Linked DNA regions of Phreatobacter oligotrophus. The protein of the gene in region 2 binds, or shares a complex with, the protein of the main gene of each other region. Links are inferred from orthologs where the notes say so. Each region holds a gene or a part of one and is shown on either strand. Other genes may lie near its edges.

The links.
Region 1: the proteins of tldD (region 2) and C8P69_RS09635 are in contact, whole or in part, in a solved structure (PDB 5NJ9), measured with the Escherichia coli proteins. The link is inferred for Phreatobacter oligotrophus from one-to-one orthologs.

Annotation. Positions count from the first base shown.
Region 1 is NZ_PZZL01000003.1:529,059-532,240, forward strand. What follows is about bases 51-2,920. They hold C8P69_RS09635 (TldD/PmbA family protein), read left to right. Parts: upstream 51-745; coding sequence 746-2,095; downstream 2,096-2,920. Other genes in these bases: C8P69_RS09625 (DUF6101 family protein), read right to left, coding at 51-437; C8P69_RS09630 (hypothetical protein), read right to left, coding at 562-747; C8P69_RS09640 (3'(2'),5'-bisphosphate nucleotidase CysQ), read left to right, coding at 2,082-2,882; C8P69_RS09645 (DUF4170 domain-containing protein), read left to right, coding at 2,899-2,920. Also shown: more of C8P69_RS09625, read right to left, coding at 1-50; more of C8P69_RS09645, read left to right, coding at 2,921-3,135; C8P69_RS09650 (lysophospholipid acyltransferase family protein), read left to right, coding at 3,152-3,182.
Region 2 is NZ_PZZL01000002.1:570,688-573,945, reverse strand. Bases 313-3,258 are described here. They hold tldD (metalloprotease TldD), read right to left. Parts: upstream 2,521-3,258; coding sequence 1,105-2,520; downstream 313-1,104. Other genes in these bases: C8P69_RS06700 (invasion associated locus B family protein), read right to left, coding at 2,599-3,081; C8P69_RS06710 (monovalent cation:proton antiporter-2 (CPA2) family protein), read right to left, coding at 313-1,023. Also shown: more of C8P69_RS06710, read right to left, coding at 1-312. UniProt on the Escherichia coli protein: Metalloprotease involved in CcdA degradation. Suppresses the inhibitory activity of the carbon storage regulator (CsrA).

The DNA.
Region 1 (3,182 bases), on a different replicon or contig from region 2:
AGCATCACGGCGCCGAGCCGCGGGAAGGCCTCGCGCATCGAGCCGTCGGCCTCTTCCACCAGCAGCGGCAGGCCGAGCGCCTGGCCCCAGCGCTGCCAATCGGCGACCACGTCGTCGCTGCCGTCCGCGGCCATGAGCGGCACGCTGAGGGCGGGATCGCGATGGACCATCACCACCTCGACCGCCTCACCCGCCAGGGCTTCGCCGGACAGCCGCACCACCACGCCCCGATAGGCCGAGACAGGCAGCTGCAGCTTCATCCGGGCGCCGCTCGTCGTGCGGCGAATGACGACCCGGTCGGCGAAGAGGTCGATGGAGCGCTGGCCGCCATCGGCGCCCCGGTCCGGGGCGGCGTAGCGGGCCGGTAGCTGGGCGGGATCGAGGCGCAGGGCCCCGATCCCGGCGGCGAGGACGCCGGGCTCTGTTTGACGCGACACGTTGCATGCTCCCTGAGGGATCTTCGGCAGGCTTTGCGCCGCTCTCGTCCCTTCGATGGGAGGATCGTCGCAGCATTTCTTGTCCGACCGCTTAAGCTGGACGGTTAAGCGGACCTCAATCCGATCAGCGAAAGACGAGACCTTCCGCCATGCTTGAGAAAGCCTTGGGCGACGTGCTTTCCGCCGTCTTGCGCGGCAGGCTGAACGCTTCGTGAAGCCGCCCGCGCCGCGCGCCCTGCGCCTTGAAACCGCCGGCCGCGATGCCTACACCGGGTTCACCCCTCAGGCCGACCGTCCAAGGCAGGTTCATGTCCGATCTTCTCGATACCGGTGCCCTTCTCGACCGGGCGCGGCGCCTCGTTGCCGCGGCCCGCAAGGCCGGCGCCGATGCCGCCGACGTCATGGCCCTGCGCGGCGTCTCGGTCGGCGTGCAGATGCGCGAGGGCAAGGTGGAGAGCTCCGAGCGCTCTGAGGGCGATGATCTCGGCCTGCGCGTCTTCGTCGGCCGCCGCTCTGCCTCCGTCTCCTCCAACGATCCGCGCGAGGACGCGGCGGCCCTCGCCGAGCGCGCCGTCGCCATTGCCCGCGTCGCGCCCGAGGATCCTTATGCCCGCCTCGCCGACCCGGCCGACCTCGCCACCGCCTGGCCCGACCTCGACCTGATCGATCCCGTGATGATGGCGGTGAGCGACCTCGAGGCCCTCGCCCGCCGGGCGGAGGAGGCGGCGCTCGCCGTGAAGGGCGTCGCCAAGTCCGGTGGCGCCAGCGCCGGCGCCGGCATTGGCGGCTTCGCCCTGGTCACCTCCACCGGCTTCGAGGGCGCCTCCCTCGGCTCGTCGACCTCCTTCTCGGTCACCGCCATTGCCGGCGAGGGCACGGGCATGGAGCGCGACTACGACTACAGCGCCACCCGCCACCGTGCCGATCTCGAGGCCGCCGAGGCGGTGGGCGCGCGGGCCGGCGAGCGCGCCGTGCGCCGGCTCAATCCCCGCAAGGTCGACACGACCAAAGTGCCGGTGGTCTTCGACCCGCGCACCGCCGCGAGCTTTCCCTCCTATCTCGCCTCCGCCGCCAACGGTCAGTCGGTGGCGCGCAAGACCTCCTTCCTGCGCGACCGGCTGGGCCAGCGCATCTTCAGGCCCGGCGTTTCCATCGTCGACGATCCGCACCGCCGCCGCGGCCTGCGCTCGCGGCCCTTCGACGGTGAGGGTGTTGCGACGAAGCCCCTGGTGCTGGTCGATGACGGCGTGCTGACGAGCTGGTTGCTCGACAGCGCCACCGCCGCCGAACTCGGCCTCAGGACCACCGGCCATGCCAGCCGCGGCACCGGCGGCCCGCCCTCGCCCGGCGCCACCAACCTCCATCTCGCCGCCGGCACGGTGAGCCCGAAGGACATGATCGGCGCCATCACGAGCGGTCTTTACGTCACCGACATGATCGGCTCGGGCGTGAACATGGTGACGGGCGACTATTCCCGCGGCTGCTCGGGCTACTGGATCGAGAACGGCGAACTCGCCTATCCGGTCGCCGAGATCACCATTGCCGGCAATCTCGTCGACATGTTCGCCAACCTGACGCCGGCCGACGATCTCGTCCTGCTCCACGGCGTCGACGCGCCGACCGTCCTGGTGGAGGGACTCACCGTTGCCGGACGCTGACGATCTCGTCCTGCGCGACCTCCTCGCCAGCCTCGCCGAGGAGGCGGGCGCCATCGCCCTCGACTTCCAGCGGCGCGGCATGCGCACCTGGACCAAGGCCGGCGCCTCGCCGGTCACCGAGGCCGACATCGCCGTCGATCGCTTCCTCAAGGAGCGGCTCGGCGCGGCGCGACCCGATTTCGGCTGGCTGTCGGAGGAGACCGCCGACAATCCCTCGCGGCTCGATCGGCGAGAGGTCTTCATCGTCGATCCGATCGACGGCACCCGCGCCTTCGCCGCCGGCCTGCCGGACTGGACCATCTCCGTGGCGGCCGTGCGCGACGGCCGGCCCGTGGCGGCAGCGCTCGCCGAGCCCGTTGCCGGCCGCACCTTCATCGCCGCCCGCGGCCATGGCGCCAGCGTCGCCGGCCGGCCGCTCGCCGTGAAGGGCCGTGAGACCATCGACGGCGCCGTCGTCGCCGGGCCGAAGCCGATGACGGTCAAGGTGGAGCGCCATGGGGCCGTGGCGCTGCCCAAGATCCACTCGCTCGCGCTGCGCTTTGCCAAGGTCGCCGCGAGCGAGATCGATGGCGGCTTCGCCGGCGGCCAGAGCCATGACTGGGACCTTGCGGCGGCCGATCTTTTGGTGCACGAAGCGGGAGCATCACTCACCGGCCTCGACGGGACCGCTCCCTGCTACAACAGGCCGGTTCCGACGCATTTTCCGCTCGTTTGTGCCGGTTTCCCGCTGCATGAGCTTCTTCGGCGCGCTGCCGCCGAGGATCGCCGCCGCGGCGTCACGACCTGAGGGGATTACCATCGCCATGACCGACACGGCACCCGCCAAACAGCTGCCCCATCTCGTCTTCGGCGGCGAGCTGAAGAGCCTCGACGGCACCGAGTTCCGCGACCTGTCCAAGCTCGACATCGTCGGCATCTATCCGAACTACGCCACCGCGCATGCCGCCTGGAAGGGCAAGGCCCAGCAGACCGTGGACAACGCGCATATGCGCTACTTCATCGTCCACCTGCATCGCCTGCTCGATCCCGACGCGGCCTGACGGGCGGCCGCGGCCGGTGTCGGTCCTCAAGCGCCTGGGGCGCTCCG
Region 2 (3,258 bases):
CGCCATCATCACGGTGCGCTCGATGGCCTCGCCATGGTTCGAGCGGGTGAGGCGGGCGACGGCATAGATGCCGATGGCCTTGGCAACCATGTAGGCGACGACATAGGTCGCGACGAGCCGCCACTCGGCCGCCACCACCGACAGGTCGAGCGACATGCCGACCGCCATGAAGAACAGGCCGAGCAGGATGCCGCGGAACGGCTCCACATCCGCCTCGAGCTGGTGGCGGAAGGTCGATTCGGACAGCAGCACGCCCGCGAGGAAGGCGCCGAGCGCCATGGAAAGGCCGCCCGATTGCAGCGCCAGCGCCGATCCGAGCACCACCAGCAGGGCCGCCGCCGTCATCACCTCGCGCGCCCCCTGCGCGGCGAGGAAGCGGAACAGCGGGTTCAGCAGGTAGCGCCCGGCGACGATCAGCGCGGCGATGGAGCCGATGCCGATAGCGACCGCGGTCAGCCGCGAGGCGAGGTTGCCGTCGGCGACGCCGGTGACCGCGGGGGCGAGGAAGGCGACGAGCGCCAGCAGAGGCACGATGGCGAGGTCTTCGAGCAGCAGGATGGAGACCATCTTCTGTCCGGGCGGCGTGTTGATCTCGCCACGCTCCTCCAGCGTCTGCATGACGATGGCGGTGGAGGTGAGGACGAAGCCGGCCCCGGCGACGAAGGACACGGCCGGCGGGAAGCCTCCGGCCATGCCGACCAGGGTCAGAAGCCCGGCGCAGACGCCGACCTGCAGCAGCCCGAGCCCGAAGATCTGCTTCCTCAGGCTCCAGAGCCGCGCCGGCCGCATCTCGAGGCCCACGATGAACAGGAACATGACGACGCCGAGTTCGGCGATGTGCAGGATCGCCGAAGGGTCCGAGATGAGGCGCAGGCCGAAGGGGCCGATGACGAGGCCGGCGGCGAGATAGCCGAGGATCGAGCCGAGTCGCGCCTTGCGGAACAGCGGCACCGCCACCACCGCCGCCGCCAGCAGCGTCACGGCAGGGACCACGAAGGCGGCGGGGGAATGGGCGTCGGCCATCGGGAGCGGACCTGCGTCGGGGAGCGGCTATTGCGGCAGCTTAAGGCGGGGCGATGCGGAATGCCTACCCCTCGCAGTCCATCAGCCGGTGCCGCCGACGGTGATCCGCTCCATCTTGAGCGTCGGCTGGCCGACACCGACCGGGACCCACTGGCCCGCCTTGCCGCAGGTACCGATGCCGGTGTCGAGGCTCATGTCGTTGCCGACCATGGTGACGCGCTTCATGTCGGCCGGCCCCGAGCCGATCAGCATGGCGCCCTTCACCGGCGCGCCGACCTTGCCGTTCTCGATCCGGTAGGCCTCGGTGCACTCGAACACATACTTGCCCGAGGTGATGTCGACCTGACCGCCGCCGAAGCTGACGGCGTAGAGGCCGTTTGTCACGCTGGCGATGATCTCGTCCCGCGTATGGCTCCCCGACAGCATATAGGTGTTGGTCATGCGCGGCATGGGCACGTGGGCATAGCTTTCGCGCCGGCCGTTGCCGGTGGCGGCCACACCCATGAGCCGGGCGTTCTGCCGGTCCTGCATGTAGCCGACGAGGCGCCCGTTCTCGATCAGCACCGTGCGGTGCGAGGCCGTGCCCTCGTCGTCGATGGAAATCGAGCCGCGTCGGTCGGCGATGGTGCCGTCATCGACGACGGTGACGCCGGGGGCGGCGACCATCTCGCCCATCAGGCCGGCGAAGGCCGACTGGCCCTTGCGGTTGAAGTCGCCTTCCAGGCCGTGGCCCACCGCCTCGTGCAGCATGACGCCCGGCCAGCCCGGCCCGAGCACCACGTCCATCTCGCCGGCAGGGGAGGGGATGCTCTCAAGGTTCACCAGCGCCTGCCGCAGCGCCTCGTCGACCGCATGGTGCCAGCGGCCCTCGGTGATGAACTCGGCATAGCCGGCGCGTCCGCCAAAGCCGTGGCTGCCCACCTCCTGGCGGTCGCCAGAGCCGGCGACGATGGAGACGTTGAGGCGGACCAGAGGGCGGATGTCGCGGAAAAGCTCGCCGTCGGGCCGGATGATCTCGACCACCTGCCACGAGGCGGCCAGCGAGGCCGTGACCTGCCGCACCTTCGGATCCTTCGCCCGCGCATAGGCGTCGATGGTCTCCAGCAGCTTCACCTTGTCGCCGAAGGCGGGGGCGGCCAGCGGATTGTCGTCGGCGTAGAGCCGCACGTTCGAGCGGACGGGGCCCGCCGCGAGCGTGCCGGAATAGCCGCCGGCCACCGCGCGCACCGTCTCCGCGGCGCGCTTCAGGGCGGCTTCCGACACGTCGGAGGAATGGGCGTAGCCGACCGCCTCGCCCTTGACCGAGCGCAGGCCGAAGCCCTGGGCGTTGTCGGTACCCGCCTGTTTCAGCCGGCCATTGTCGAAGACCAGCGATTCGGACTGGCGATATTCGAGGAAGAGTTCGCCGTCGTCGGCGCCGGTCAGCGCATCGGCGAGCACGGACCGCGCGATGGCCGGATCGAGCCCGGCGCGGGCAAGGAGAGACTGGTCGGCCATGACGGCTCCGTCGCAGGAGGAACGGGGTTCTGACCGGCTATCTAATGCGACGGCGGCCCGGGCGCGAGGGGCAGACCCTCAGGGAAGCGCCTCGAAGCCCGGCTTGAAGCCGTTGAGCGACACCGGCACGCCGATTCCCTCTTCCGGCGTCTGGAAGATGATGAAGGTGGCGGTCTGGCCGGTCGAGAGCTGGTTGAGCAGGTTGTCGTCCATCACCACCTCGGCGACGCAGCCCGAGGGCAGGCAGCGCACGAAGCCGGCCCGGCCGATATCCGCCGTATCGATCTTCAGCCCGAGACCGGAGGGCAGCAGCACGCCGAGCGGGGCCAGAACGCGCAGGAGACGCGCCTTTCCGTCAGCCGTCTTCAGCGCGATGACGGTCAGGGCGACATTCGGCCGGTCCTCGGCCGCGACGTTCTGCACCAGTGCGCACTGATCGGAACGGGAGCCGGGCGGCGTGTCGCAGCGCACCTGCCAGTCGCCGTGGGTCGCCCTCACGGCGCCCTGCGCCAGGGCCGGCGCCGCACCCGCAAGGCTGACCAGGAGCGCAAAGGCAGTCATGCCTGCGGCGACGGTGGCGCGGTCGAGCGTCCTGCGGGCGATCTGGAACGGCGACATCGGCATCGTCCTTTGTTGCGGAACTTTCGATCGGAGCCTTTGGCGGCTCCCGGGCGTCACCCTTGCTCCCCGGCGCACGCGCTCCCGCCTGCGGCCGGAGTGCGAATCGCCTGGACCGCC